2 regions of the Paenibacillus sp. FSL H7-0357 genome follow, and region 2 is predicted to be linked to the other one. Evidence: riboswitches for the same ligand, from Rfam matches in the RefSeq annotation. Region 2 holds a riboswitch; the other holds the start of a gene.
The links. Region 2 has a riboswitch for cyclic di-GMP ahead of H70357_RS11330 (S-layer homology domain-containing protein). Riboswitches for the same ligand answer to the same signal wherever they lie in the genome.

Region 1: it holds a riboswitch for cyclic di-GMP, as region 2 does, so the genes downstream of both, H70357_RS34910 (anti-repressor SinI family protein) here and H70357_RS11330 (S-layer homology domain-containing protein) in region 2, are expected to answer to the same signal.

The regions. Positions count from the first base shown of each region.
Region 1 is NZ_CP009241.1:408,057-426,482, forward strand. It holds gene H70357_RS01825 (2-oxoglutarate dehydrogenase E1 component) at 1-1,442, opposite strand, end outside; cyclic di-GMP riboswitch class I at 1,927-2,011, shown strand; gene H70357_RS34910 (anti-repressor SinI family protein) at 2,039-2,191, shown strand; gene H70357_RS01830 (helix-turn-helix domain-containing protein) at 2,292-2,624, opposite strand; gene H70357_RS34060 (hypothetical protein) at 3,046-4,116, shown strand; gene sipW (signal peptidase I SipW) at 4,135-4,728, shown strand; gene H70357_RS34065 (TasA family protein) at 4,815-5,318, shown strand; gene H70357_RS01850 (TasA family protein) at 5,403-6,224, shown strand; gene H70357_RS01855 (aldo/keto reductase) at 6,315-7,292, opposite strand; gene H70357_RS01860 (PadR family transcriptional regulator) at 7,572-8,135, opposite strand; gene H70357_RS01865 (MDR family MFS transporter) at 8,142-9,662, opposite strand; gene H70357_RS01870 (bifunctional diguanylate cyclase/phosphohydrolase) at 9,880-11,718, opposite strand; gene H70357_RS01875 (DUF5317 domain-containing protein) at 11,975-12,562, opposite strand; gene H70357_RS01880 (metal-sensitive transcriptional regulator) at 12,736-13,077, shown strand; gene H70357_RS01885 (copper ion binding protein) at 13,202-13,402, shown strand; gene H70357_RS01890 (heavy metal translocating P-type ATPase) at 13,517-15,970, shown strand; gene H70357_RS01895 (DMT family transporter) at 16,041-16,961, opposite strand; gene H70357_RS01900 (aminotransferase-like domain-containing protein) at 17,167-18,426, shown strand, end outside.
Region 2 is NZ_CP009241.1:2,625,839-2,639,176, forward strand. It holds gene H70357_RS11320 (SDR family NAD(P)-dependent oxidoreductase) at 1-81, opposite strand, end outside; gene H70357_RS11325 (TetR/AcrR family transcriptional regulator) at 384-1,052, shown strand; cyclic di-GMP riboswitch class I at 1,334-1,427, shown strand; gene H70357_RS11330 (S-layer homology domain-containing protein) at 1,572-3,611, shown strand; gene H70357_RS11335 (DUF6531 domain-containing protein) at 3,637-10,626, shown strand; gene H70357_RS11340 (hypothetical protein) at 10,623-10,925, shown strand; gene H70357_RS36600 (RHS repeat domain-containing protein) at 11,149-12,615, shown strand; gene H70357_RS11350 (hypothetical protein) at 12,619-13,065, shown strand; gene H70357_RS35840 (hypothetical protein) at 13,132-13,338, shown strand, end outside.

The DNA.
Region 1 (18,426 bases), 2.2 Mb from region 2:
CCATAAACAATCGGCTGTGTCGTTTCCGGATCATCCATTTCATTATGTCCATGGCGGCGATAGCCGATCAAGTCAATCACGAAATCCTTCTTGAACAGATTGCGGTAGGCGCTGGCCAGACGGACGGCGGCAATACAAGCCTCCGGATCATCGGCATTGACATGGACAATCGGAATTTCATAACCCTTAGCCAGGTCACTGGCATAGTGGGTAGAACGGGAATCCTCACTTTCCGTCGTGAATCCGATCCGGTTATTGACGATAATATGCACTGTACCGCCGTTCTGATAACCTTTAAGCTTGCCGATATTAAGGGTTTCGGCCACGATGCCTTCACCCGGGAAGGCAGCATCGCCATGCATCAGCACAGCCATGGCTTTATTCGTATTTAGCTTAGGCAGACCCGGAGTGCTGCGGTCTTCCTGGGCCGCACGCGTGAAGCCCTCAACCACCGGATTGACGAATTCCAAGTGGCTCGGATTGTTGGCCAGAGTGATCCGTGTACGGACGGTTTCTCCTTCACGGACGGCGCGGTCAGCGCCGAGATGATATTTCACATCACCGGTCCAGCCGTAGTTGATGCCCATGGAGCCTTCGGAAGGGAACAGCTCCTTGTTCGGCGAATGATGGAATTCCGAGAAAATAATATCATAAGGTTTGCCCAGGATATGAGCCAGGACGTTAAGCCGTCCGCGATGCGCCATACCCATCAGGATATGTTCCGCACCGTCATGAGCGGCAGCACGCACGATTTCATCCAGCATCGGCACCAAGGCGTCATTGCCTTCCAGGCTGAAGCGTTTCTGGCCGACAAAAGTTTTATGAAGGAAAGTTTCGAATTGCTCTACCTGAATCAGCCTTTTCAGCAATTCTTTGCGCTCTGTGTTGTTTAGAGGCGCGGGAGAGCTGGTAGATTCCGCCTGGCTGTTCAGCCAGCGCAGCTCCTGCTCGTCACGCACATGCCCGAATTCATAGGCAATGGTCTGCGTGTAGGCCTGGCGCATCCGGTGAACGGCATCCCAAGCAGTATGAACGTCATTCGGGGCATTCTCCCAGATCAGCGAGGCGGGCATAGCCATTAAATCCTCGCGGGTCAGATCATAGGTTTCGTACTCCAAATATTTCGCCATCGGATTGTTTCCCCGGTCCAGCGGGTCGATATTGGCGGCCATATGGCCATGTATGCGGATATTGGCGATCAGCTTGGATGCCCTTACGGCCTTTCTAAGCCACTCAGTATCTCCTGAAACCACAGGCAGCGGTGCCTGTTCGGCATCAGGAGCCAATGGAGGGGGGCCGGAAAGGGTGAAGAGATCGCGGTAATTATGCTCTACTAAAGTTGGATCTTTTACAAATTGCTCATATTTCTCTTGGATGTAACCCAGATTGGGTCCGTAATACTTGCTCCACACAGTTTCGTTATAGGGATCTTTGGCTGCCATGAATACATCCTCCTAACGGATGAACTCCACGCGCGCCAAAATTTCGCCGGCGCCCTTGTGGAGCTTCGATGTTTGCGGTTTCATTCCTCATCTTATTGTGCAACTTTCAAGGCGGGTAATCAATTCATACTTTGGTTGAATCCGTTCGCAAAACGGTATGATTCAGTGCCTAATTCATACAGAACTATTATAAGTTTGGTTTCTTAACTATATGAAAATGATGCGGCGGTGTGATTGAAATGAACGAAATAAAAAAGTTGTTTTCAGTTTTCATATATACATATATAGATAAAGAGGCTTGTTCTACAATTTTTTGGGATTATCGAGTAATTCGTACAAGCAGTTGGCAAAATAATCAATTATTTTCCGTTTCTAATTATACAATATTCCCATAAATCGACACACTTTTCGTGTAAGATATTGTATAATGTTATTGCGGATAACGGTTTCATGAATTTCTAACCAGATCCTTTCATGTAAAGGATCCAGTAAAGGGTAAACCTGCCGAAAGACAGGGGCACAAAGTCTCGGGTCTAATGTAGAAATACTACGACGGCCGGACTGCCTGGGGACGCGTAATCTTAGGAGGAGATTTCTTGGATAAGTCCAACCAGGGGAACAACGGAGAACTGCAGACAGTTGATCTGGATTTAGAATGGGTCTATTTGCTGATGTCGGCTAAGCAGGCGGGCATCAAAGCGGATGAAATCCGCCAATTTTTTAATGAGAAGACTTTGCAGGCGATGTAGCAGTTGGTTGTTAAAAGTTTTTGTACATACAGAAAGGGCACAGCGGATCTCTCCGCTGTGCCCTTTCTGTATGACCGGCAGTAGAAGGAACCTGCATGAATCAGGAATCCTTCTGCTCCAACCGCCATTTTTGATAGTCCAAGAACTCTTTGAATTCCCGCTTGCTTATACCCGAAGCCATAGCTTCCAGTACGAGCCGGGACCATTCTCCATCCAGAGGTGACTCCTGCACATCGGAAGGCTCGCCGTAAAGCAGCGCATGAATGGATACCTGAAGTGCGTCAGCGATTTTTTCAATAAATTGAATAGAGGGGTTAGATTGTATATTTCTTTCCACATTGCTTAAGTATGATTTCGCCACATCAGCCTTATCCGCAAGCTCCGAAAGAGACAAGCCTTTTTCCAGACGGAGATGGTGGATGCGACTTCCCATATTATCTGGCACGATAAAAACGCCCCTCCGTACTTTTTGTTACAGTATAACAAATAACCGGAAGACGGACAAAGCACTATAGAATCAGTTCCGGTATGAATGATCCCCCTTTTATGTCGTTTCCACTCCACATCCCCATTATTTTTATTCCCTCTACGGTATCATTTAGATTTTTCATACGAAAACGTTCGTTAAAAAGTACGATAAGCTGAGGAAAATGAAGCTAAAAGCAGAATTTTAACTATAAATCGTTCTTTATTAAGAATATTGCAACAAAATGAGATTTTTGATTTGTAGGAGTAATGGCATATACTTACGTCATGGTTCTTAATAACGAACAAAAATCGTTCGTCATAAAGGCTGGGTGTTAATAGATTACCTTGTTTGCAGGAAATTGCAAGCAGCTAAAGGAGAGGCTCCTGTGAGGCTTTCACGTTCTTCCCGGAATAGAAACATCCGTCGGTATACGCTTCCCCAAATTGCAGGGATCGTAGTGATTTCGGCTTATGGCATCGGCCAAATTACAACGCCCACGTATGCATTGCTGACTAACGTCGCAGCAACCGAATCATCCAATATCACCACAGCATTTGTGTTTCCAAGCACGGTCGATCACATTGCCAACCAAGCCAGCGAAGCGATGAAGCTTGCGGTCCAGCAGCGTGAAGCGGCGAGAGAGGTGCTAGCGGAGATAACGGATAAGAATACGGACTCGGAGACCGCAGAGGGACGTATTGGAGGTATTCAAGAGGCTGCTGCACAAACGCGTGAGGCTGCGGCCGGCGCGGCTGCTTTTTTAGCTGAGCTTCAAGGCTATCTAACACGCTCGCAATTAGAGCTGGAGCAGCAAGTCAATGAAGTGAACCAGAGACTTTCTCCATATGAGGTCGATTTTAATCAATTAACAGCCGCACAAAATAACGATATCCCGGTATTCGAACAATTGCTCAGCCAAGCCAATCTAACGCTGGGCGAATTTCAGGAGATGGTTAGAAAGCTAAGCTCCATCAGAAGAGTGGACGCTTATGTGCAGGCAGCCTATCATCAGGCATCGACCGCGGCCGAACAGGCTAGGAGTTATGCGGACGAAACCTCGTTGATGCATACAGAGGCCGCTGACGTGATCCAAGGACTGAAAGAGGCTGAGAAGAAGGCGAAGCTCGAAGCGGAAGAAAAGGCGAAGCTCGAAGCCGAGGAGAAAGCGAAACTCGAGGCTGAGAAGAAGGCGAAGCTCGAAGCGGAAGAAAAGGCGAAGCTCGAAGCCGAGGAGAAAGCGAAACTCGAGGCTGAGAAGAAGGCGAAGCTCGAAGCTGAGGAGAAAGCGAAACTCGAGGCTGAGAAGAAGACGAAACTCGAAGCCGAGGAGAAAGCGAAGCTCGAAGCTGAGGAGCAAGCAAAGCCTGATAAGACTGCTGAGCCTGAAGCCCCTGCCCCGGACGCGAATCCTGACAGCATAACGGTAAAAATAGGCGAAAAGCAAGGCGTATTCTAAACAAGGCGGTGCTCTCCAGTGATACTTAAATGGACTCGTAACCTATTGATGTATGCGTTAATTCTCATTTTTCTACTTACGCTGGTATCTGCAATCACTAGCCGGATGAATGGCGGAACGCCCAAGATTCTGGGCAAGGAAATTCTAACGGTGCTCTCCGGCTCCATGGAGCCCGGAATTCAGACGGGGGCTGTCATTGCCGTCAAACCGGTGAGTGAACAGAGTCAGGGATCTTTTAAACCAGGAGATGTAATCACTTACAAAGCTCTGGATGGATCAAACAGCCTGATTACCCACCGCATTGTCAGCGTGCTCGGCTCGGGAGAAAACACCCAGTATATCACCAAAGGCGACAATAACGATGCGCAGGATGCAGATCCTATTCCTTCAAGTAATGTTGTTGCACAGTACGCGGACTTTACCGTTCCGTTTCTGGGATATTTCATGAACTGGGTAAAATCGACCGCCGGGATTATTGTCGTAATGGTTATTCCGGGGATTTTTCTGGTCATCTCTTCCCTTATTACAATCTTCAAATCGATCATGCGCATGGAGGATCCTGTAGAGGTGCAGCTTGCGCCCGGAGAATCCCCGCCTGTTACGAACGGTTGATGCTTCTCCTAACGTGGTTAGGGAAGATTCAATAAATAATTCATAACATACTCCATTCATGGAGATCCAGGAGGAGACAAATAACAATGGCAAATCTCAAAAAAACGATGGCAATGGCAATGGCGACTACAGCACTGGGGGCAACATTAATTGCCGGGGGATCCTTCGCTATCTTTACGAGTTCCGCACAGAATACAGGCAATACGTTTGCTGCTGGCACGCTCAAGATTGAACTGGATAAGAAGGATGAAGCTCAGCAGAAATATTTCAACATCACAAATTGGGCTCCGGGAGATTCTGAGATCCAACCTGTAGTAGTTAGCAACAAAGGAACGCTTGAGCTGCGTTATGATCTCTCGCTGGCTGTAGGCGGCGACCTCGGCGGCGGAGCAACCCCGCTGGTCATTACCGCATACTCTGATGCGGCTGGAACGGTACCGCTTACCGTTGCCGACCGTGTGCTTGCTGTGGGCGGATCGGAGACGATTTATGTCAAAGCTGAGTTCCCGAAAGCAGCTGACAACAGCTACCAAGGCAAGTCGGGTACAGCCTCCATTAAAGTAGATGCAGAGCAGACTAAAAATAACTAAGCACTATAACGAACGGATCTATAGCTAAAAATCAAATAAAAAGGGGGGGTGTCCCCCCTTTTTTAATAAGGAGAGCTTACTTCAATGATGAAAAAGAAAAAAATGCTGATTGCCGCATTTTCCTCCGTGGTGCTGCTCTGCGCCGCCATTGGTGGAGGCACGTATGCCTTGTTCACCAGCTCCGCCCAAAACACCGGCAACACCTTTGCTTCCGGTACGTTGTCCTTAAGTACTCACCGCAATGACGTGCCGGTTGAAGGCCCGATGTTCTATACGGCTGACTCCGATGCCGGACGTATGGGAACAGGATTGTGGGCACCGAAAGATACCCACACCCGAGCCATGCTGATCAAGAATACCGGGACGCTGGATGCCAAACTGACCGATCTGATTGCCATCCCGGAAGGAACACCTGCACAGCAGGCCGATGCGCTCGCATTCGGTGAGCAAGCGGTAGTCACTGTAGCCGCTTTGGCTGCACCAGGCGGCGTCACTCTTAATGCCGATGCGCTCAATGAGGTGAACGAAGCTGCAGACCGGCTGTTCAAATCGTTGATTAACGGTCCTTCCTTCCTGAAGGCACTGGCACGCAACGGACAGGAAGCCTTCGCGATTGCCAGAGAAGCCGTGCTCGACTGGACATACCGCGTAGACAATAACGGCCAGACTGTACTGGTCAGCGTTTCCGATGCTTATGTAGGTTCACTTAAGGATTTGTACAACAGCGGGGCAGGCCGGGATGCCAACCTCCCGAACCTGATTCTTCCTGCCAAGAAGACGATGCATCTGGCCTATAACGTGACTTTTGTTGATGATACGGGTCTCGGCTTTGATAATGACAGTCTGCAAGGCAAATCGGTTAACTTCACCTTCAAGAACAACTTTGAGCAGGTGAAGAATAATTAGAATCAGGAATAGAACATAAAAGGAGCGTCATCTCCGGCTTCATGAACCGGAGATGACGCTCCTTTTGGTATGCGAATGAGGATATGAGGCTTACGGCAGCTTCTCGCCGCGCGAGCTGACATACAGGTCGTACCATTCCTTGCGCGTAAGCTCCAGCTTGTCCGCACCCGCGCAGGCGGCGATCCGCTGCGGATTCACCGTCCCGATTACCGGCTGGATGGCCGCAGGATGAGTCATCAGCCAAGACAGGACAATCACTTCAGGGGTAGTGTTCTTCTGTTCGGCGAGTGTTTGGACCATAGCCGCCGTGTTCACGACACTCTCAGGCTGGCCTGTAAGTGAACGGCCGCTGAATAAGCCTTGGGCCAGCGGACCCCACGCCTGCAGCTGGATGTTCTGCGTCCTGCAGTATTCGAGGGTACCTTCGGGAAAGGTGATGTCTTTCCAGGGTTCACGGTTTACGCTGACCATGGCATCCAGCCAGCTTATTTTGGCCAGACTCATGTGCAGCTGGTTCACGACGAACGGTTCGTCACAATAATGCTCCAGCAGCCGGATCTGGGCGGCACTCATGTTGGATACGCCGAAGTGACGCACCTTTCCCGCCGCTTTGAGTTTATGCAGCGCTTCAGCTACTTCTTCAGGGTCCATAAGCGGATCGGGACGGTGCAGCAGCAGAATATCAATATATTCCGTGCCCAGCCGGGAGAGGGTTCCGTCGACACTCTTCAGAACATGCTCCCCGGAGAGGTCGAAGCTGTTAGAGGTATCGCCTGGCTCAATCAGCTTGATGCCGCATTTGGACTGGATAATAATCTCTTCCCGCAGTCCGGGGCGGTCTTTGAAGAGCTGTCCGAATACCTTCTCCGCTTTTCCGCGGGTATAGATATCTGCATGATCAAAAAAGTTGATTCCGATAGACAGTGCAGCCTCAACAGCCTCATGTCCCTGTCTGACATTCTCGGCAGTGATCGGCTCATGGTCCCAGCCTCCGCCCAGTCCCATGCAGCCCAGAGCAATGCGGCTGGCTGGAATCCCGTGCGTATGCAGTGGCAGCGTTTTCAGCAATAATATCCCTCCGTGAAATAGGATTAACGTTATACTGGATATTGTACACCTTTAGAAACCGGTATGGTATTTTTTGTCGCTGGAGGAGCGGTGTTTCGTGCCCTCTTTATCCTTCTCTTCTTCTTTCTCCAGCTTCAGGTCTTCCAGCGGAATCGGATCCACATTGGCGGAGTTGCCCTATATATCCGCCTGGTGTTCAGCTGCAGTTGCTCGTTAATAAACGGTTTAGACCGGTGTTAAACAGCAAAGAGGCCCCTGAGGGCCTCCAGTGTATAACGTTTATTGCAAATCGAGCGGTGTTCCAATGTCACTGAGCTTGCGGGCGGCTACGTCGTCATAGAGCCGCTTAAGCCACTTCAGCTCAGTGAGGCTATGCTCATATCTGCCGTACATCAAGTGCAGCGCGGACCGGGGGACGATGGAGATATGCTCCTCGTACACCTGATAAGCATAATTGACCTGATGCTCAACTTCGCGTATCCGCTCCTGCAGCAGCTTCTCCACCTTGCCCTGATCGATGTGCCGCGAGAGCACAAGAGCCATGTACAGCGGGTGAAAGACCTCATCGGTCTTCTTGATCTGCTGAATGACAAGCTGTTCGAACAGGGCTTTGCCCTTATCGGAAATCCGGTAGATGGTTTTATCCGGGCGGTCGTTGCTGGAGATGGTCTCAACAGCTTCGATATGTCCCTCCTGTGCCAGTTTATCAACGGCGTAGTACAGCGACCCCATCTGCAGCTTTATCATCCGGTCATACATGCGCTCTTTCATTACGAGTGTAATCTCATAGGGATGCCTGTCCTTCTCCAGCAGCAGCCCGAGAATGACCATCTTCATGGACATTTCCGCTTACCCTCTTCCGCCCGAAGGCTGAGTTTCCTTACTGTGATCGGTGAGCCGGTCTTTAGGCATCAGCAGTACAAAGGCCAGACCCAGCACCGCCGGAATCAGCGCCCACATAAAGGTGTGGGCAATGGAGCTGGACAATGCGCCCGTAATCTTCTCCAGTACCGGAGCCGGAATTTGTGCTCTGGCTTCCGGTGTCAGGGCGGCGCGTGGATCGCCGAACGAGGAAGCTTCGGCACCACCGCCAAAGGCATCAGTAAGGCTGCTTGTGAATCCGTTGCGCTGGATAATTCCGAAGATGGTAATGCCCAGCGTCATGCCCAGAGAACGCATGAAGGTACTGGTAGAAGTAGCGGAACCGCGCTGGCGCATCTCGAAATGATGAATCGAGGACATGCTGAGCACGGAGAAGGAGAAGCCTACACCGAAGCCGGTCAGGGCCATAAATACATTAAGCAGCAGGCGGGAAGTATCCGGCGACAAGGTGCTTAGGGAGAAGACGCCTGCCACAAAGAAAACGGCTGACAGCATCATAATATTGCGGAAGCTGGTTTTGGTGGTGAGCAGCCCCCCGGTCTGGCTGCCGATTACCGTGCCGATCATCATCGGCATTAGAATCAGTCCCGAGTTGGTGGCGGAACCACCATATACACCCTGTACATAAATCGGGATATACACGGTAGCTACGATAAAGGCCGAGCCGTAGAATAAACCGATGATGCTGCTCGTTGCAAACAGCTTCTTGCGGAACATGGCGAAGGATATAATCGGTTCGGCTGCTGTCCGTTCTATAAAGAGGAACGCAATCAGCAGTACTGCGAAGCCGGCGAATAAGCCAAGGATGACCGTGGAGTCCCAGGCATATTCATTGCCGCCCAGCTCAAGGGCGAACATCAGGCAGATGACGGAGCCTACAAGGGTAAAAGCTCCACCCCAGTCGATCCGCTGCTTGGCATGGGAGACGGATTCCTTATAGAACATAGAGATCAGAATAAAAGCGACAATGCCGATCGGCAGGTTGATATAGAAGATCCACTGCCAGCCTACATACTCAGTAATGTATGCTCCGAGCAAAGGGCCGATTACGCTGGAGATGCCGAAGACGGCACCGAAAAGTCCGGTCAGCTTGCCTCTTTTTTGCGGCGGATAAATATCAAATACGATAGTGAAGGCGATTGGCATAAGTGCGCCGCCGCCCACGCCTTGAATAGCGCGGTAGATGCTAAGCTGCGTGATGCTGGTTGCGATCCCGCAGAGTGCTGAGCCGGCCAGAAACACGACGAGGCCAAAAATGAAGAAACGTTTGCGCCCGTACATATCGGACAGCTTGCCGAAGATCGGCGTTCCGGCCATGACCATGACCATATAAGCCGAGGTGACCCAGACAATTTTATCGAGTCCGCCAAGATCGGAAACAATAGTACCCATAGCTGAGGCAACAATGGTATTGTCCATAGCGGACATTAGAATACCAAGCAGCAGACCGACAACTACAAGTTTGAGATTGCTTTCTTTAGTGTGCATGCTTCGCAGGCTCCTTTTTGTAAAGTTATTGATTTCCTTAAGGAAAAACGGCAAGTGGAAACAGAACTCATTATATTCAAATTTGAATAGGGGAGCAAGAGTTATTTTTTTAGCGGGGAATTAAGTAATTAAAATATAGCTTTTTGTATTGTGGTCAGGATTGGGGGCTTCTAGACGAGGGAACAAAAAAAAGAGCTACGGCCGGGGAACTCTGCAGCTATATAGCTGCATCTCCGGCGCTAAGCTCTCTGGCTTCAATATAGGTAATGAAAAATTCAGTCAGTTCAGGGTCGAATTGGCTTCCCGCACAAGCTCTCAGCTCAATGATCGCCTCCTCCACGGACTTGGTTGGCTGGTAGGGCCTTTCCGTAGTCATGGCGTCAAAGGAATCGATAATGGTCAGCATCCGGCATAAGCGGGGAATTTCCTCACCCTTAAACCCGTAGGGATATCCCTTGCCGTCATACCGTTCATGATGCAGCTCGATGTAGGGGGCGAGATCCTTGAATTTGTCGTTGGTGAGCGCCATTTTTTTGCCCCAGGTGACATGCCACTTGACCATTTCCCACTCCTCAGGCTCCAGCTTGTCTTTCTTGTTGAGGATGCCCCACGGAATTTCCAGCTTGCCGATATCATGGATCAGCGCGCCGAGTGTGAAGTGTCTTTTGGAAAGGGCGTCGATGTCGAGCAGCTCACTGATATCCATCGCATAGCGGAATACGCGTTTGGAGTGGCGGAAGGTCTCCATATCCTTATACATAAACAGGTTCAGCTGCTGCTCGATGTCGCGTACATCCTGGCTGAAGTCAAGCTCCTGCTCCAGTGAGGAGTATGCTCCATACGTATGCACTGTATTCTTGCCCTGGCGCTTGGAATAGTAGAGAGCCTGGTCGGCCTGGTCGACGAGCTGTGATTTATCGTGGATATCGCTGGTGCAGGAGGCAATGCCGGCGGAAAAGGCGAGGCAGCCAAGCGGGAAAATTTCAACGCCGTCAAACCGGCTGTTGTTCAGCTTTTTGCGCAGCTGGTCGATGTAAACACGGGCTTGCAGGATATCGTAGGCCGGCATGAGCAGCGTAAATTCCTCACCGCCATAGCGGGCGGCAATAATCCCATGCTGCTGGGCTTCGCTCTTAAGCGTCTCACCGACAAATGCGATCAGCTTGTCCCCCTGCAGATGGCCGAAATGGTCATTATATTTCTTGAAGTCGTCAAGGTCGATCATGGCGAGCGAAAGCGGAACGCCCGATGCCCTTGATTTCTGGATTTCCTGTTCCAAAGCTTCCTCAAAGTAGCTGTGATTGAATAGCCCGGTCCGCTGATCGGTGTTGGCCCGTTCCTCAATGCTGCGGTACATGGAGAACAATCTCTTGAAGGAGTAGCAGAGCAGCGTGCTCAGGCACAAGAATAGGACAAGCCCGAAAAAGCTGTTATGGACGATCAGTACAACGAGAACCAGAGAAAGAACCAATGTGCACAGATAAACGACGAAAGAATCTTTTATAATATCCTTAATCGTCTCATAAAGTGTGCCTTTATATATAATGTAGTAATATAGTCCGATCAAGAGGGTGTTACCTATAAAATAGACCGCAAGTGTCATCAGATAAGCCGGCAGTTCGTCATTGATCAGCGGTCCGGGATGTCCTCCAAACAAATCAAAGGTGTAGGAAGAAAGACAGATCATAATGGAGTAAATCGAGAAATTCGTCAGGTGTTTCCACCAGCTGGTGCTTGTGTCAAAAAAGAAAAAGATCAGGCAGTTGAGAAGAAGAACAGTCAAAGTGGTAGAGCCGCCAAAGACAAAAATGCAGGCCAAATATACCGCTGATTCCATGGTCAGTTCGTTGCCCTCCGGAGGAAGCTGCACCAGGGAAAAGGTGAGTATTAAACTGGCTCCGGTAAGCGCATAAATCCATACCCACCTTGGGGTCGGATACTGCAGAAATTCCAAATGATTGCTATACGTGAAAAGCGCTACTCCCAGAAGGGATATGAGCAGTGCATAGACATGGCCTGAATTAATCTTGCCTGCAAACGTTTTAAGCTTGGTCATGATTACCCCTCTTTATTAACAAAATGTGCCTGTGTACATAATAATGGTTTTAGGGATAAATGAATAGTAATTTGCAAAGAAGCAGGCTGTTTTCAGCCTGCTTCTTGTGGAGGAATTAGTGTCCGCCGATTCTGAAACCCGAAGTAAGAGCGATAACTACGGAAGCTACAATAATAGCATTGATCGCAAGACGGGAATATTTGATGCCTTCCAGTTTCTTATTCATGGGAACTCCTCCTTTCACTTGGTTAACGGCTTATCCCTGTACTTTGGGCAATGTTTTCAGGTCTGCAGCGGCCGGTGTCATTATCGACAGAATGTAGAGGAAAATCCCGAGATTCATCACTACATCTCCGATGCTGATCGCCTGGGTACGCGGATAAGGGCTGGACAGGGGGATGATATCGCCAAGAAACGGCAGGCGTGTTGAGGCGTCAAGCAGATAGTGCTTGGTCACCACATCGCCGCTCTGCAGCATCTCCAGATAAACCGGATCGAGTACAGAAGCCGCTTCAAAGGATACCGGCATTCTCCCTCCGTTGACGAGCATAACCAGGAAGTTAAGGAATACACCCGTCATAATGAGCCAGAATCCTTTGTTGTGCCGGTTCAACCATAAAAAAATCAGCCCAACCACATACACAGCGGTAAAGATATAACCGCTGGCTGCGGCTACAGTGGACGACCGCTCCTGAATATAATACATAAAAAATTGGAATACCAGTAGCAGCGGGAAGATCCATCCTGCCTTGAGCCGGATGTTGCTGAACTGGACAAGGCCGTGTCTTAAACCGCCCCGGAAGAACCCTACAATTAGACCAAGAATGATGCCATCGTAAACCATTACCCTACCTGCCTCTGTTCAAGAATGGAAAATATGAAATAATTGGATTCCTGAGTCTTTCATTCGTTATGCTTCGCCAAAATACCTTTTTTTAGGAAGGTTATTTTTCCTTGACATACCCATGGGGGGTATATTAAACTTAAATTGCAGCCAGGATACAAGGAGGTGCGTAGATGGCGCCCAAAGAAGAGAAGCTGTCTCCTGAATCATGTGATAGCAGTTGTCATACCCCCGGAGAACGCAAGAGCCACCATTCACCGGAATTCAAGAATGGGCTCACGACCCGCCTCAACCGGATTGAAGGGCAGATCCGCGGCATCAAGGGCATGATCGAACGGGATACCTACTGTGACGATGTGCTTAACCAGCTCGCGGCAGTACAGGCTGCGTTGAACGGTGTCGGAAAGCTGCTGCTTGAAGGACATATGAAGAGCTGTATTATTGAGCGCATTGAAGCCGGTGAGCATGAGGTTATTGACGAGCTGCTGATCACGGTTAACAAGCTTATGAAATAAGGATTGTACGAAGTAGAATCAATGAAGTAAAGCTCACAAAACTAAGCGTATGCTTTCGAAGACAGTTTTGTACGAAGTAGAATCAATGAAGTTAAGCTCACAAAACTTTTAGGAGGTTTTTAATATGTCAAACGTAACGTTAACTGTAGAAGGAATGTCCTGCGGTCACTGTGTCAGTGCTGTGGAGAAAGCCGTAAGCGGTCTTGGCGCTGCCGCCAAAGTCGACCTGCCTGCGAAGACTGTCGCTGTTGAATACGATGAGAACAAGGTAAGCCTTAGTGCGATTAAGACAGCAATTGAGGACCAGGGATACGACGTGGTTTAAGTCGGATGAATGAATATGAGGCTTGGGGCGGGGAACTTTGCAGGTTCCGTAGGCTTCAGCCTTTTCTTTTACACATTAATATACCCCTAAGGGGTATGAGGAGGCGCGGAGATCGTGGAGAAGACGACAGAATCCGGCCTGCAGCAGACAACGCTGCAGATTACCGGCATGACTTGCTCGGCTTGCGCGGCCCGGATCGAGAAGGGGCTGTCCCGGATGGAGGGGGTATCGCGGGCCAACGTTAACCTGGCACTGGAGCAAGCAACAGTGGGCTTTGATCCAGCGGTAGCGGGATTGCCGCAAATTGAAGAGAAGATCCGCTCGCTGGGATACGATACGCTGAAGGAGTCGGCAGATTTTGATATTACAGGAATGACCTGTGCCGCTTGCTCGGCAAGGATTGAGAAGGTGCTTGGGCGCATGCCCGGAATCGCGGCGGTCAATGTGAATCTGGCCCTGGAGACGGCGCATGTGGAATATACACCCGGAAACATCAGCACGGCTGAGATCATTGAGAAAGTAAGCAGCATCGGATATAAGGCTGCGCTGAAACAGGACCGCAAGGACACGGCCGATCAGCGCAGCCAGGAAATTGTGCGCAAGCGGAATAAATGGATCATTTCCGCAGTTCTGTCTTTTCCCCTGCTCTGGGCGATGGCGGCGCATTTCTCCTTCACTTCATGGATTCCGGCACCGGATATACTGATGAACCCCTGGTTCCAGCTTGTACTGGCGACCCCTGTGCAGTTCATTATCGGCTGGCAGTTCTATGTCAGCGCCTATAAGGCGCTGAAGAACGGCAGTGCCAATATGGATGTGCTGGTTGTTCTGGGCACCTCGGCTGCTTATTTCTATAGTCTGTACCTGACGATAGATTCCTTGTCGATGGCAGGCATGAGCCATTCGGTGGAATTATATTACGAGACCAGCGCGATTCTGATTACGCTGATTCTAGTCGGCAAATGGTTCGAAGCACTGGCCAAGGGCCGTTCCTCCGACGCCATTAAAAGCCTGATGGGCCTTCAGGCTAAGACGGCGCTGGTCATCCGTGACGGTGTTGAGCTCAGTATTTCTGTGGAAGAGGTCATTCCGGGAGATATTGTGCTGGTTAAGCCGGGAACGAAGGTGCCGGTAGACGGCGAGGTCGTTGAAGGGCTGTCATCTGTGGATGAATCCATGCTGACAGGCGAGAGCATTCCGGTGGAGAAGAAGCCGGGAGATACTGTCATTGGGGCAACACTGAACAAGAACGGAATGCTGAAGATTAAGGCACTCAAAGTTGGCCGTGACACCGCCTTGGCGCAAATCATCAGAGTAGTGGAGGAAGCGCAAGGCTCCAAGGCTCCGATTCAGCGGATTGCCGATGTGATTTCCGGCATCTTTGTGCCGATAGTGGTCGTAATTGCAGCTGTAACCTTTGGAGTCTGGTATATCTGGGGAGCGCCGGGCCAGTTCGCCGATGCACTGGAGAAAGCCATCGCTGTACTGGTCATCGCCTGTCCTTGTGCACTGGGTCTGGCTACACCAACCTCCATTATGGCCGGATCGGGACGCGCGGCTGAATTCGGGATTCTGTTCAAGGGCGGCGAACATCTTGAAGCCGCACAGGGGATCAAGACCGTTGTACTGGATAAGACGGGAACTGTAACCAGCGGCAAGCCGGTGCTGACGGATATTATAACGACAACGGGAATCGCCGCACATGGCAGAGTACTGGCCGAGAACCGGCTGCTGTCCGTTACGGCGGCTGCCGAGAAGCTGTCGGAGCATCCGCTGGCGGATGCCATCGTGGCTGGTGCTGCGGAAAGAAGCCTGGACCTGCCGGGTGCCGAGCAGTTTGAGGCGGTGCCGGGACGCGGCATTTCTGCGGTGGTTGACGGCCAGAGCATCCGCGTGGGAACACGGCGGATGATGGAAGAAAGCGGTGCAGACACCGGTCCGTGGACCGGGCTGATGCAGAAGCTGGAGCAGGAAGGCAAGACGGCGATGCTGGTATCCGTGGACGGGGCCATTGCCGGGATTGTCGCGGTTGCCGATACCATCAAGGATACTTCGCGGGCTGCCGTAGCCAAGCTGCATGATATGGGCATTGAAGTGGTCATGATTACGGGAGACAACAAGCTGACAGCCGAGGCCATTGCCGGGCAGGCCGGCATCCGTACGGTGCTGGCCGAGGTGCTGCCGGAGGGGAAGGCTGCCGAGATCCGCAGGCTGCAGAGCGGGGGAACCAAGGTGGCGATGGTCGGGGACGGCATCAATGATGCCCCTGCCCTGGCCACTGCCGATACCGGTATGGCTATTGGTACCGGCACCGACGTAGCGATGGAAGCAGCGGATATTACCCTCATGCGGGGCGATCTGATGAGCATTCCGGATGCGATCCTGATGAGCCGCAAAACCATGACCAATATTAAGCAGAATTTGTTCTGGGCGCTTGCTTACAATACCATTGGGATACCGATTGCTGCGCTGGGCTTTCTGGCGCCATGGCTTGCCGGTGCGGCAATGGCCTTCAGCTCTGTATCGGTCGTACTGAATGCGCTGCGGCTGCAGCGGGTCAAGCTGTAAATCTCATAATTTTCTCCACAAAGGGAATGCTCCATTATTGGAGCAGAACGGATAAAAAAGCCGCCGGGCATTAAGCCCCGGCGGCTTTCTTGCGTCCCAGACGGTTGGTGCCAATAACCCCTGCAATAATCAGGAACGATCCGATCCAGTGATACACAGTGATGTTTTCCCCGAGAAACACTGCCCCGGCCACAATGGAGACGATGGTCGAGAGATTGGTGAACACACTCGTAAGGGAAGCTTCGATTTTGGACAAAATATAGGTTGATGTTAGGGTGGTGACGAGCGACGCTATAATACCCAAGTAAAGGGTAGACAAGATAAAGGTGCTGCTGCCGAGCGGTTTGAAGAAATCGCCAAGCGTGCCGCTGGACACATGTCCGGTAAGCGAAATGATCAGGAATGTGGCGAAGCCAATTCCCATCATTAAATAGCTGAGTTCAGCGGGGCTGAAATGCTTGGAGAGTGACCGGGCCAGTACGCTGTATCCGGCAAAAGCCAGACAGGTCAGGAATAACAACACAATCCCGGTCATGTTGGACAGATTAATACTGCTCCCTTTCATGACAAAGATGAACACAACGCCGAATACGGACAGGAAGATACACAGCTTCTGCAGAAGCGTCGTGCGCTCTTTCAAGAATATAGAGGCGATGATCATCGTCACAACCGGGGTGAAAGAATAGAGAATTCCTCCCTCGGCAGAGGTGGCATGCTGGAGTCCGAATACCTGGAGGGTGAAGAATCCGAGCGGGTACATGGCTGCCAGCAGCAGCGCTTTACCAATTGGCTTGCCGCTGTAGGATATTTTGACCCAGCCGAAGGCGACCGGGATCGACATCACTATAAATGAAGCCGCGAAGCGGTAGGTCAATGTATCGAGCGGTCCGGCATGACCGAGCGCTACTTTGGTGAATAAGAATGAGAATCCGATAATAACTGCGTTAAGCACGGCAAATATATAAGCCAGCTTAAGTCCTTTTTGCGGCATAGTAGCATCTCCTTTTCGTTAACAGGACAGGATCGTCTAAACGTCTTATCTGTTACTTTAAAATTAAAGGGAAATGCCTGCCCGAACAATACTATTTTTCCATGACTGTACCGATACAGTTCGTTGATTGCTATATAATGAATAGAGACGAATAGTGGTAACATGAACTTACAGTTAGTGTAGAAGGCCATTCAGGAGGCGCATCATGAAAAAGTATCTTTCGGTCTTGTCCGACATGGAAAACCGGATCAGAGAGGGGCAATACAGCCCGGGGCAAAAACTGCCCTCTGTGCGTAGCAGCGCAGAATTCTACGGCTGCAGCATCAGCACTATTCTGCGGGCATACGGGGAGCTGGAAAGACAACACGCGATTTATTCTATTCCGCAGAGCGGATACTACATGGTTGAAAGGTCTGAAGATGCGGGGCCTGCCAGGGGCAGTGAGACGATTGATTTTGCTTCGGCCTCGCCCGATCTGAATGTGTTTCCGTATTTGGATTTTCAGCATTGTCTCAATAAAGCGATTGACAGGCACAAATACCACTTGTTCACCTATGGAGATGCGCTGGGACTGGGTACGCTGCGCCAGACTCTTGTGCCCCATCTGGCCGAATATCAGGTCTTTGCCAAGGTGGGGCAGATCATCATCACTTCGGGAACCCAGCAGGCGCTGGAGGTGCTGGCCAAGATGCCATTTCCGAATGGCGGGACAGAAATCCTTGTTGAACAGCCCGGATATGATCTGTACCTGCGTTATTTGGAGGCGGAGGGGATGCCGGTGAGCGGGATTGCCCGTTCGGCAGCCGGCATTGATCTGCGGGAGCTGGAGGAGAGGTTCAGCGGCGGGGGAATCAAATTCTTTTATACCATGCCCAGATATCATAATCCGCTCGGAACCTCTTTCAGTACGGAGGAACGGAAAGCCATTGCCCGGTTGGCCGGCAAATACGATGTATACATCGTTGAGGATGATTATATGGCAGACCTGGGTGCAGAACGGCGCTTTGATCCTATTTATGCGTATGACCAGACTTCACATGTTATTTATTTGAAAAGCTATTCCAAAATCATTTTTCCGGGTCTCCGGCTGGGTGCGGCTGTTGTACCGGAAACCCTGTTTAAGACATTCTGCGCGTATAAAGGATACACGGACAATTCGTTATTGTCCCAAGCAGCCCTTGAGGTGTATATCAGGAATGGCATGTATGAGCATCACAAACACAAAATAAAGGCTCTGTATGCTGAAAGAATCAGCGCAATGTACGAGGCACTCCAGCGGCACAATACGGAAGGTCTGATTGAAGTGTCTTCGGACAGCTCCGGGATCTACATGCAGTATAAGCTGCCGGAGACAGTGAATTTGGATCGTGTGGTCAAGCGGCTCGCGCAGAGAAAGATCAGCGTCGTATCAGGCAAGGGATTCTATATGACCGGTTACGGGAACCGGGAGAAGTTTATGCGGATC
Region 2 (13,338 bases):
TTTAGCCAGCTGTATTGCAAATTGTTCGCCAATGCCGGAAGAGGCACCTGTGACTAGCGACCATTTTCCTTGAATATTCATAAAATTACTCCTCCTATTAAAACGATGTATTCGTTAGGAAACGATGTTACCGATTGTGCGAAAAAAATTACTTTAAACGTAGTGCCCAAAGCAATATTAGCTTGTTAGTTGGTAACAGTGTTTCCTATTGAAATCATAGTAACCTGCTGGCTGGAGAAAGTCAAACCTTCTTTTTTTAAAATTTGCAAGAAGATATGTGCATGTATGATTGACTTTGTGGAATCGACTGTATAGAATGCGTGGTATATGATTGGAAACTGCGTTTCCCGAGAATAACAACATAACTAAAGAAGGCGATTAAGTTGAATGAACCTAATAATTTTGCTGACGCAAGCAATAGAAAGCTGACAACCTACCAGGAAGCCCGCTTACAGAACACAGCTAGTCTTCGTCAACTCGTAGTTGATGCAGCAGCCTTTATTCTTCAGGAAGAAGGGCCGGAAGCTGTCACCGTGCGAAAAGTAGCTCAGAAGATGGGTTGCTCGACCAAGATCATCTACAGTCTGTTTGCTAATAAAGAAGGTTTAGCCCAGCAATTATATCTGGAGGGCTGCAAAATACTCTCGAGCGAATTTGAGAGTGCTTCACAGTCAGAGGATCTGCAGCAGTATTTAATTAATCTGGCAGAAGTGTATTGGGAATTTGGCCAGCGCTATACCAGCTACTATAAATTGATGTTTGGGGGAGCATTTGCAGATTTCAAACCGGATGAGCAGAGCATGAAAGGCACTGTTACTGCTATGCGGCGCTTGTTGTCCGTGATTGTCAGCGCTAAAGAGCAAGGCCTAATTGCTGGTGATTCAAATGCGGAATTTATTGTAGGTACGATTTGGTCCTCTCTTCACGGAGTGATTCACCTGCACATAGGAGGACATTTGGGAAGTGTCGCAGCGTCGCACGCAGTGTATAAAGGAACGGTAGCTCTACTTGCAAACTCGCTGTTTGCACCTGCAGCCGCAGCCAAGCATTAAAGCAGGAGTAGTTAGTGAAATCCTTTATATAGGGCCTGGGTTCGAATCCTGAGAGTCTATAACACAATTAAACGGCAGAGATGCCGTTTTTTTGTTTCTAAATTTGTTTTAAATCTTTACAAATGTCGAAGAATGAGGCCTATTTCCGAAAAAAGGAAAAGGTATATAAGTAAGGGAGAACTAGGACTTATTAATTTAATAGGGATAAATTCCGATAAAGAAAGAGTCCTGTACAACTAAAGTCACACCTGCATACCCATAACGGGACAGAAAAACCGAGTTTGAAACAAAGGCAAATCCGTACGAAAGTCGGAGACGCAAAGCCACGGGTCTACTTCATCCAAAGGAGGATGTTAAGACAGCCGGGCCGCTCAAGGCACTTGGTTTTTTGGCGTGCCTACAAATAGCGCTGGGGGAGAGAAGTAAATGAGGTTTAGAAGGAAAGGGAAGTTTTCGCGGACGGTTGTGTCCGCAGTGGCGGTGAGTATGCTTGTGGGCCTGTTTAGCGGAGGCCTTAGCATGAAGCAGGTTTTGGCTGCCGGGACCGATCCGGGTAGAACGGACTATAACGTATCCGGCGACCAGATTGTATGGCTGGAAGCAGAGGCCGACGGGGTGAAGCAGGTTCACGCGATGAATCAGGCCAGTGGTGCCAGCACTGTTCTTACATCGGGTTCATCCGCCAAGGATGCGCCTTATGTGAGCGGCAACGTTGCAGTGTGGGCCGACAAAGGAACAGAGCAGGAGTCTTCACTGAACTGGGATATTTACACTGCCGATCTTGAGACGGGTACCCGAAGAAAGCTTAACAAACAGTCTGGCACATATGGCAATCCGACTACAGATGGAGTCGGTGTAGTCTGGTACGAGCGCAAAAATTACGGCAGCATGATCTATCATGATCTGGCTACGGGTGTTGAAGCCGACCTCGGCGAAGGACGTTTCCCGGTGCTGGCCGGCGGCAATGTGGTGTATAAGAATGCCCGTGACGGGGGGCTCAGTCTGCTCCATTTGAAAAGCGGGGCTACGCGTGCACTTGTTAGTTTGGGCGGAGCAAGCTATGTGGACTGGTTTGTTTTTAACGGCAGCGATGTGCTGTTTAAGCAAAAAAATGGGTCTTCCGAGAGCAAATATGTGATTTTGAATATCAAGGACCTAACTGCTCTGCCTGTGGATCTCACCGAGATGAAGCCTGGAGGAACCCAGTATGCCTTCATGTCGATAGGTGAAGGACAGGCAGTTTTTCAAGAGGAAAGGGACGGTGCTGCCACATTGCAGCAAGTGAACCTTACTACATATGCAGTGAAATCACTGCCAGCAATAGAGCCCGGAACGAAGCTGATCGGCATTACCGGGGATAAACTGCTTTACAGCAAGAAGGATGATTACATAGAGTCGATAGACCTGAAAGAAGGATCAACCCCTCCGAGTCCGGGAGCCACTCCAAGTCCAGGGGTAACCCCAACGCCAGGAACGACTCCAACTCCAGGGACAACCTCAACTCCAGGTGCAGTTCCAAATCCAGGCGCAGATCCGAGTCCGGGTGCAACCCCGGAAGTGAAGACCACTGTAGTGACCGGAGCCAAGGACAGTCAGGTTATCGGAAGTGCGGGAGGTACTTTGTCTGTACTGAATGGCTGGGCACGGCTGGAGATTGCAGCAGGAACCTTCCCTGACAATACCACTGTAAGCTTGGCCCAAGCTGAGCTGGAGAAAGAAGTACTGCTCGACGCAACAGGCAAAAAACTGCTGAAGGCAGGTTCTGCGTGGCAGGTGCAAGCGAGTGCTCCGTTCCTGATGCCGGCCAAGCTGACGGTAGGGTACCCGAAGGAAGCGCCTTGGACGACAGGTCGTGAGAAGCTTGGAATCTATAGCAACGATCTGGCAAAAGGCATATGGAACTATATTGGCGGAGTGACTGCGGCGGAAGACGCCGTTGTTCAATCCAGAATTATAGCTTCCGGACTATATGCGGTAATGCTGCGCGGAGCTGAATTCACAGATATGTCAGGCCACTGGGCGCAGCAAGCTGTAGAGGTGCTGGGGGCTAGGGGGATTGTGAACGGGATGAACGGAACCGCTTATGCGCCAAAAGGGATCCTGACCCGGGCTGAATTCACCAAGTTGCTGGCAGCAACTCTTGGATTGCAGCCGCAGCGGCCGGAGACACCGGCTTTCCGTGATGTTTCAGCTGCGAACTGGTCCTACCCTTATGTGGAAGCAGCTGCAGCGGCAGGAATCGTAACGGGAGAAGGTGGACTTTTTCACGGCAATGATCCGCTGACCCGTGAACAGATGATGGTGATGCTGATGCGGGCAATAGACAGCACTATCGGCAGCCGGGCTTCTGCTGCTGAATCTGCCAAGCTTCAAGCCGAATTGGGCGGATATAAGGACAACGGCAGCGTTAGCAGTTGGGCAAGGGATTCTGTAGCTGCGGCGGTGGGCAAGAAGCTGGTGCAGGGTAACGGACAGCTTTTGAAGCCTAAAGATTCATCAACAAGAGCAGAAGCAGCGGTCGTGATGTACAAGCTGCTGGCTGAGCTGAATTTACTCTAACTTACAACGGATAGGAGATCAAATCATGAAATTCGGAGCGCTCAAAAGGAAGTGGCGCGGCGGCAGCATGAAGGCACGTTTTAACCTCATGCTTGCTTTGCTGTTGGTCATTTCTTATATTCCCATCCTTCCAGGTCTGGATAAGTTCATCTCTCCGGCTTATGCAGCTACCAATATGCGGATTGAACCCAGTGAACTTAACCCGGAATCGGGAAAATCGGTTAAAATCTCCTTCAGCTTCAACGCGGCCGACAACGGTCAGGAGTATCATAAAACGAATATCAGCCTCTGTACTCCGCAGCGGGACGGATCGTCCCCGCTCCTCGGGGATCTGATTAAGAGCGGTGAATATCCAACGAAGCTGAACGGCCAATATATCGTTCATGAGTATGAATGGGACGGGAAAATCGGCGGTGTACCGCTGGATGAAGGGCGCTATAACATCTGTATCTCCCCTGCCGAGTATAACGGTGTTGGCGTGTACTACGGGCAGATCGCCAGCTTTGAAATCCTTGGAGGCGATGAATTGCCTCCTCCGGCAGCTTTGCAGATCAAACCTGCTGCTGCAGGACAATCTGTGGTTTCAGGAACTGCTGAACCAGGGGCCCAGCTGGAAGTGGAACTTTATTATCCGTCCAATGGGGAAAAACGGCTGTACTCTAATATTGCTGTCAACAGCGCAGGCCAATGGAGTGAACAGATCGGGATAACGCTGGGCAAAGCCGTGCATATCACGGCAAGAGCGAAAGAGGAAGGTAAGTACTCGGGGGTTTCGGAGCCGCTCGCAGTGCTGCGTGCGCCTATGCCTGCATTTTCACTCAGCTGGGAGGCGCTGGCAGCCTATTATTATAAGCTGGATACTGTTCAGGCCATGCAGGAGAAGGCTCAGGACATTGCAGTATTGAACCAGTCTGCAACCTCTGCGGGAACAATCAGCGGCCTGACCTCCATTCTGCTGACCAATCCGCAAACCAGCCGGGCTATAAACAGCGGGGATCTGCCGCAGTTTACAGAAGCGGCACTTCAGGATCGGCTGCGGATTGTGAACCCGTCCGGACAGGCACCGGTTGATCCGGCCCGGGGAGATTTTGTCTACTCCAGTGATTCAATCTCGCTGCAGGCGTTGATGCCGCTGCAATTCGGCGTGAACTATTTAAGCCGTGACCCTTATACAGGTGTAAGTGGATTAGGGTGGCATCACAGCTATGAATGGAAGCTGACTGCGGTAGAAGACGGCAAGGTAGAAGTGATGAGCCCGGATGGCTCACGTTTTGAGTACGTACCTTTGTCGGGAGGAGAGTATCTGACACCGCGCGGCACGGACTGGACGCTGAGTGCTCCGTCAGCAGGGGCGTATACTCTATCATCACCTCAAGGCGATCTCTACCGGTTCAATGCAGAGGGGCTGCTACAGTCCATTACGGATTTGAACGGGAATAAGATCACATTTGCTTACCAGGGTACGAAGCTGGCAACGGTCAGTACAGCCGGGGCTTCTCTAAGCTTAAGCTACGACGGAGCAGGGAAACTGATGACTGCAAGTGATCCAACCGGCCGCCAAATGTCATTTCATTATCACCCGGCCACTGGAGACCTGATGTCGATTACTGATGTGGATGGGGCCACAACTAAGCTTACCTATGATAACAAACATCATGTGCTTAGTGTTACGGATGCCAAAGGGACCGCAACGATGAGTGTGACCTATGATGACCATCAACGCGTGACTGGCTTTACCGATTTTTACGGGCAGACGAGTTCATCCAGCTATGAAGGGCGTGTAGCTCCAGTAGTTCGGGGAGAGGTGTCGGAAGGCGGCGAGACTGGGATAAATCCTGCGAACGGACGGGATATTCCGGACTCGGATGAAGTGATTTTGTCCGGTACGATGCATAATCTTGCTCATGCACCTGCATACCGGCAGGTTGCCGGGCTGAAGCCGCTCATTGCTGACTATTTGGCGGGCAGCATCGGAGCCATCGAGAACAAACGGGATGCCTTCATTACTTCTGCGGTTGCCGCTCCAGGCGGGATTGCTGCCATCCAAAGTGCAATTGCGGCCAGCAGTACATCCCCGGCAGTTGTCAGTTCGGGTCATTTAAATCTTGAAGAAAGCGTAACATTCGGGTCGCCGAACAAGCCTGTGGTGCTGATCGTGGATGGTATGAATACGAACCGGGATATTACCGTGCGTGTGTACGGTACGCTGATTCTGAAGCAGGGACTTAATGCCAATACCAAGCTTGCACTGGATGTGCAGAAGGTTCAAGGCTTGTACGGCAATCTGTGGTCCGGCGGAACGATTCATCTCAACAATGATTCTTCCGTAACTGTGGGGGATACACTGCAAACGGGCAGTTTGACCTATAACAGCGGCGGGTTGACCATTGATGCGCAGCGGATATTGATTGCCGGAGACTTGTCCATTAACACTAGGGTGGAAATGAACATCGCCCAGGAGATGGTCGTTGGCGGAATCGTATCCAATAACCAGACGGCGAATCTAACCGTGTCCGGCGGCGATCTGTTCGTTCGTGACAACGTCAGTGTTAACAATAATCTGAATGTGCAGACGGGCGGTCTATTCGTCCTTGGCGGAGACATGACTCCGAACCAGACTCCTGTTGTTCATACGGGAGTGGGAGCAGGCAAGACCATTTTGACCTACTCGGAGAGCGGAGCAAGCGATGTGAATTCCGGGAATGCCAGAACGGTGAGTGCTGCCGGATTGGCCTCTTCCATCGCCACTACTGCGAATAAAACAACGTGGACCAATGCGCTTCATCAAGATACTGCTTATGTATGGAATAATAATTTTCAAGTCGTTCAGCGGCAAGCGGCGAATGGCTCGATCGTTAAATACAGCTATGACAGCAGTGACCGGGTAACCGCGATCACAGACGCTAACGGCAATAAAGAGAAATTGGCATATGACGAGCGCGGCAATGTTACTCAGCTGACTGATGAGAATGGTACTTCCGCCCTCACACGTTATAACGCCTTGAACCGTCCGGTTGAGAAGATCGATGCCCTCGGCAACCCTTCCACCTACGATTATGATACCGCAGGCAATCTTGTCACAAGTACGGATGCCCTCGGCAGCACTGTCACCATTGTCAGAGACAGTGCAGGGGTTCCGGTCTCCGTAACCGATGCTGAAGGGCATACCACAGCATATATCAATGATGCTGCCGGGTTCGCACAGGAAATTAAGGACCCGAGCGGATATACGACAGTGATTGAGCGTGATACCCTGCACCGCACCACCCAAGTGGCAGATGCCGATGGCAAGCTGCAAGGTGTCGAATATGACAAGAAGGACCGTGCCGTTTCCATAACCAACGCACTTGGCCAGACGAGCACGGTCACTTTTGACGCAAATGGCAATGTGGAAGAACAAACGGATGAAGCCGGGACAAAGACCGTCAGCTCTTACCAGGTATACCGGTTAAACGGCACGAAGGACGGACTTGAGCATAGTACCAGCAATACGTATGATGCGCTTGGCCGCGTGATAGAGCAAAAAGATAAGGCGGGTGAGACAACGGCTTACAGCTACGACAGTGTCGGACAAGTAAAGGAAGTTACCGATGCTGAAGGCGGGAAGAGCACTTATACCTACGACGATAACGGAAATATGCTCACCCGGAAGGATGCCAAGGGTAACCTCACCTCCTACACCTACAGTAAACGCAATGAACTGCTGAGTGTGACCGATCCACTGAATGCCAAGACGAGTTACCGTTATGATGCGGCTGGCAATACCATCAAAGAGACGGATGCACTGGGCAATAGCACCTATTATGACTACAATGCACTGGGACAACTGGTGAAGGTAACAGATGCGCTACGTGGGGTAACGGAATACCAGTACGACAAGAACGGCAATCAGATTGCCGTCATCGACCCTAATCATTCCATCTGGAAGACCAAATACGACAGCAGAGGTCTGGATGCAGGGACAATCAATCCGCTGAATGAGGAAACGGTCGTAACCCGCAATGCACGCGGACTAATGACCGGGTTCACCGATGCGGCAGGCCAGAAGACCACCTACGAATACGATGATTTGGGACGCAGTACACGGGTACGCAACGCGCTCGGGTACGAAACCTCATATGCTTATGATGCTCAAGGCAATGTAGAGAAGATCGTGGATGCGAATCAGCGTGAAACTGCTTTTATGTATGATCCGCTGGGCCGGTTAACAGATGTGAAGAATGCGGAGGGCAGCACCACCCATTACACCTATGACGCCTCCGGCAACTTGCTGGACAAAACCAATGCCCTGGGAGCAGTGACTTCCTATCACTACGATGCACTGAACCGGGTGATTGAATCAGTGAATCCGCTGCAGGAGAAGACCAGCCTTGCTTACGATAAGAACGGCAACCTGCAGAAGGTTACTGAACCGGACAGTAATACAACCGTGTATGCCTATAATAAAGGCAATCAAGTGGAGCAGATTAAGTACGGTAACGATCTTACTGTAAATTACAAATATGACCTCGCGGGACGCCGTGAGTTGATGACGGACAGTACCGGAAACACAAGATATACCTATGACGCACTTAACCGGCCAACGTCGGTCATTGATCCGGACGGCAATAACGTGCGTTATGAATGGACCGCAACCGGACAGCGCAGCAGAGTGATCTATCCGGATAACTCAGTGGTTAACTATGCGTACGATAAGCTGGACCGCATCAAGCAGGTGACGGATGCGCAGAACCAGACGACCAGCTATCAGTACGATGCAGGCGGCCGACTGACGGAGAAGCTGCTGCCAAACAACGGTCAAAGCACTTATACCTATGACGGGGTTGGACAACTGCTGGAGATGAAGCATCAGGCACCGGGCGGCGCGCTTCTGGAGCAGCTGACCTATGTCTACGATCCGGCAGGGAACAAAATACGCACGGAACGCCAGGAAGGCGGCAGCGATGAGGATAATCCGGCAGGCACACAGCGTCCGGCAGACGTCTCGGATTATGCGTACGATGCGCTGAACCAACTGGTTGAAGTGCAGAAGCAGAATGGTTCCAAGGTCGTTTACTCCTACGACACCGTAGGCAATCGTCTGGGCAAAGAAACAACTGAAGCCGGAATTACCACCTTGGAGAGCTACACCTACGATGCGGCCAACAAGCTGACCCATTACGAAAAAGGCAGCGACTACAAGGACTACGCCTACGATAAGCGCGGCAATTTGCTGGAAGTGAGCGGGATCGACAGCGAAACGGCTTTGAGCTTGTTCACGGCGAAGGGCAATGCGCAGAAGGTTACAGTGCCGGAAAGTGTCTATTCGGATAAGAAAGTAAAAGGACTGGAAGCAGGCGGGGCCGCAGACGCAAATGCAGATGCAGTTACCAATACAGATGCATTGTCGGAGCTGTTAGATCCGCTGTCATCGATTGCAAATCCATCCTTAAGTCCAGCAGGAACGATTCCAACCGATGATGGAGGAGCTTCATTATCCGGCCTGCCGGAAGCAGATCCTGAATCTGGCGTCACGGAAGAGGTGTACGGGGCAGACGAAGTCCTGAATCCTGACGCGCTGCTGAAGGTTGCGCAGGCAGCAGGCCCTCAAGTGCTGGAGAGCAACCGCTGGGATGCATCGAACCGGCTGATCGGGAACACCAACGCGTACGGCGATATCACCACATACAAGTATGACGGTGACGGGAACCGGGTCTCCATGCGGACTACCATCGGTGACGGTGCAATTCAGGATGCCTATCTCTCTAGCAATCCTGCCGGGAACCGGGATGGCTGGGAGCCGCAATATAAGAAGCGGCAGATTGATATTTATTTTACCAATGACATCACCATGAGCATTCCACAGCCTCTTATGGCAACCGGAGCTGACGGCCAGAACTGGAAGCAGTCCTACGTCTACGGAGCCGGTGAAGAACGGATCAGCATGAGTTATCTGGTCAGCGAAGATGAGAGCAACGATTGGGAACCGGCTGGTGGAGCCAGTGGTGCAGGAGCGGCGGCTGTAGCGCCGAAGACACTCTATTATCTGAGTGATGCACAGGGAAGCGTGATCGGACTGGAAGGCCAGGACGGCAGCATCTCGGCACGCTACCGCTACGACGAATTCGGCGTAGCCGAAAACCCGGAGAAATTCGACCTGAACTGGTCCGGTCCAGACAACTTGTTCGGCTACACCAGCCTGGGCTATGATTACTACAGCGGCTACTCCCATGCGCAGGCGCGGGATTTTGACTCTAGTATTGGCCGGTTTATGAGTGAGGATACTTATGAAGGGGATATTAATGATCCACAGACGTTGAACTTATATACGTATGTGGAGAATAATCCGTTGAGGTATACAGATCCTAGCGGACATGAGGCACTACCAAAAACTGTAGATGAAGTAATTAGAGATTTTAAGGTTATAACAGGCGGGGCAGCTAAAGGGGCTAAGAAAGGTTCAAAAACAGGGCTGATTGGCTCAGTTGTTAGTGCTTTTATAAGCGCGCTTTTTGCTGCAACTCCAGTAGGTGAAGATCAAGAATATATAAATACAAAGGTTGCAGAAAGTTTAAATATCTCTATTCTAAGTTTAGAAGAAGCAGAGGATATAAAAAAAAATACATCAAAAAATATAGTGTATAGATCGCTTAGTTCCTATGATGTCGGTAACCTAGTAGCTGGGAGAGGTATTCTTTCCAAACACACCCCTCCCCATCGAGAATGGTCTTTACTTGAGCACATACTAGATGGAAATAAGAAAGAAGATGGAAAAGATATATCTATGGGTTCTGATCCTTGGATAGCTACAACTAGAGAGTTGAGAATAGCTAATGAGCGATATAGAGGCAAGCATGGAATTGTTGTGATTGACTTAAATAAAGTTAGTTCAATTAAAAAGTCCGCACAATATGAATTTATGGGACTGTATGAACCATTTGGTGTTGAATATGCAGCTGAAATGGCAGAGAATGATAGTGAAGTATCAGTTTATAAATACATTCCAATAAGTGCGATTGTGGGGTGGATTCCATGACAAATGAAGCTGAATTAAGGAAGGACATATCATCGATTGTTCATAAAATTCTTATTTTGATTAGGAAAGACAGAATTATACCAAATGGAGAAATTTCAATGTTGATTGATTATTTGGATGATTTAAAAATATTCACTAAAGGGAGAGATGATATATCTAAAAAACTAGTATATGAATTATTTTATCTATATACAACTGTTATTAGCCAAATATCTTACAATAAAGATGTAGACATCAGCATTGTTACAGAATTATATATGAAGATTACTTCAGTTTTCAATGATGGCCTTTATCAATAAAAGACCACATGAGAGGAAACGGGACTGCGCCCTGTTTGTGAAACAGAGATTAAAACACCTACTAAGTTTAAGCAACCAGTCGTCGGAAATCTATCATACACAAGAAATTAAGTTTTTTTAACCTAAATAATCTTTAATTTTTGAGGGCCTTGAGGATATTAACTCCCAAGGCCTTTCCTTTTACCGCCCTGTGCCAGATCTTGAATCTGGCGTCACGGAAGAGGTGTACGGGGCAGACAAAGTCCTGAATCCTGACGCGCTGCTGAAGGTTGCGCAGGCAGCAGGCCCTCAAGTGCTGGAGAGCAACCGCTGGGATGCATCGAACCGGCTGATCGGGAACACCAACGCATACGGCGATATCACCACATACAAGTATGACGGTGACGGGAACCGGGTCTCCATGCGGACTACCATTGGTGACGGTGCAATTCAGGATGCCTATCTCTCAAGCAATCCTGCCGGGAACCGTGATGGCTGGGAGCCGCAATATAAGAAGCGGCAGATTGATATTTATTTTACCAATGACATCACCATGAGCATTCCACAGCCTCTTATGGCAACCGGAGCTGACGGCCAGAACTGGAAGCAGTCCTACGTCTACGGAGCCGGTGAAGAACGGATCAGCATGAGTTATCTGGTCAGCGAAGATGAGAGCAACGATTGGGAACCGGCTGGTGGAGCCAGTGGTGCAGGAGCGGCGGCTGTAGCGCCGAAGACACTCTATTATCTGAGTGATGCACAGGGAAGCGTGATCGGACTGGAAGGCCAGGACGGCAGCATCTCGGCACGCTACCGCTACGACGAATTCGGCGTAGCCGAAAACCCGGAGAAATTCGACCTGAACTGGTCCGGTCCAGACAACTTGTTCGGCTACACCAGCCTGGGCTATGATTACTACAGCGGCTATTCCCATGCACAGGCGCGGGATTTTGACTCTAGTATTGGCCGGTTTATTAGTGAGGATACGTATGAAGGGCAGATTGATAATCCGCTGAGTCAGAATCTTTATACGTATGTGGAGAACAACCCTTTAAGATATGTTGATCCCTCAGGAAATATAGCAATGGCGGCAGGAGGATTATATTTAATTCCTGGTGTTGGAGAGGTATTGGCTGTTGTTACTGGCGCAGGTATTGTAGTGTATGGAGGATACAAGATTTATCAGTGGGCTACTGCTCCAGAAGAGGCGCCTAATGTGTCGATTCCGAAAAAAATAGAACTTAAAGTAATTCCAGGTGGAAACAATACTAACAAACCAGATCCAAATCCTAAACCCAAAGCTCCACCTGTAAACCAACCCAATAACGATAAACAAAGAAAAGAACCAACGAAAATTTATCGGCTAGGAAGTGATAGTCCTTGGAATTTGACACCTAGGGCTACAGATGCGACTACAGGATTATCGTTCCAACTAACTCGTCCCACCTCTGGAGGTTTTATTGAAACAACAGTTGAACAAATAAATGCTACTGGAATACTTGTAGCCATTATTGATGGGCAGAACCATGTCTCGGTTGTACCTACAGATGGGAATCTTAAGTATTGGGCTTCTCAACGTCCAAATACTGGGGACCCCGCGAAAGATTCATATAATTATAATACTCAAGGAAGTTGGAATAGATACACAACCACTTTGTTAAATATCTTTGGTTCTTATAATAAATGGGTTCAAAAGAAAGGTGGACGATAAGAAATGGAAAAATACAGTGAGATGGATATATCAACCATGATTGAGAGACTAGATGAGTTACAAAATTCTCAACGAATAACAGAAGCAATAGATCTTCAAAAAGAATTAATTGAAAGAAGAGAGGATATTATCCCCTTTCTTAAGTTATCAAAAAAAGATTCGAGTTTTCTAACCTTTTTTTCTGCTTTTTTTATACCTGAATGTGATAAGGATTTTTTAAAACTAATGAAAAAAGAACTATTCGAAGTGATAAATAGTATGGATTTAACTGAACACGTAGATCTATTGCTTGTTGAAAGTTTGACTCATAAAGGGGTTTTTACTGAAGAACTGAACAAGAAATTATTTGAAAAACAAACGCACATTCAATATTTTTATAATTATTCAAATATGAATAAATATATTTTGTCTGACTATTTGAATAAATTATCGTCTTTATTAAAAACATAAGGTGGACGTGACATTGGTACTCATATTCCATTAGAGACGTGAACATGAAAAAGAAAATTGATTATATTGGAAGTACTGGTACTCAGCATTTTTTCGACTGGTTGCTCTTCTTCTCGAAATAAAGCATCTGTTTCACCAGCGACTCAGACGGATGTATTTGCACAAACGGGTAATGAGAAAATAGAAGACTCTACAAGTGAATCATATTATGGGGTTTGGAAAATAACCAAGGTTTTAGGATATGGACCAGTAAGCGCATATGACCGGGATGGA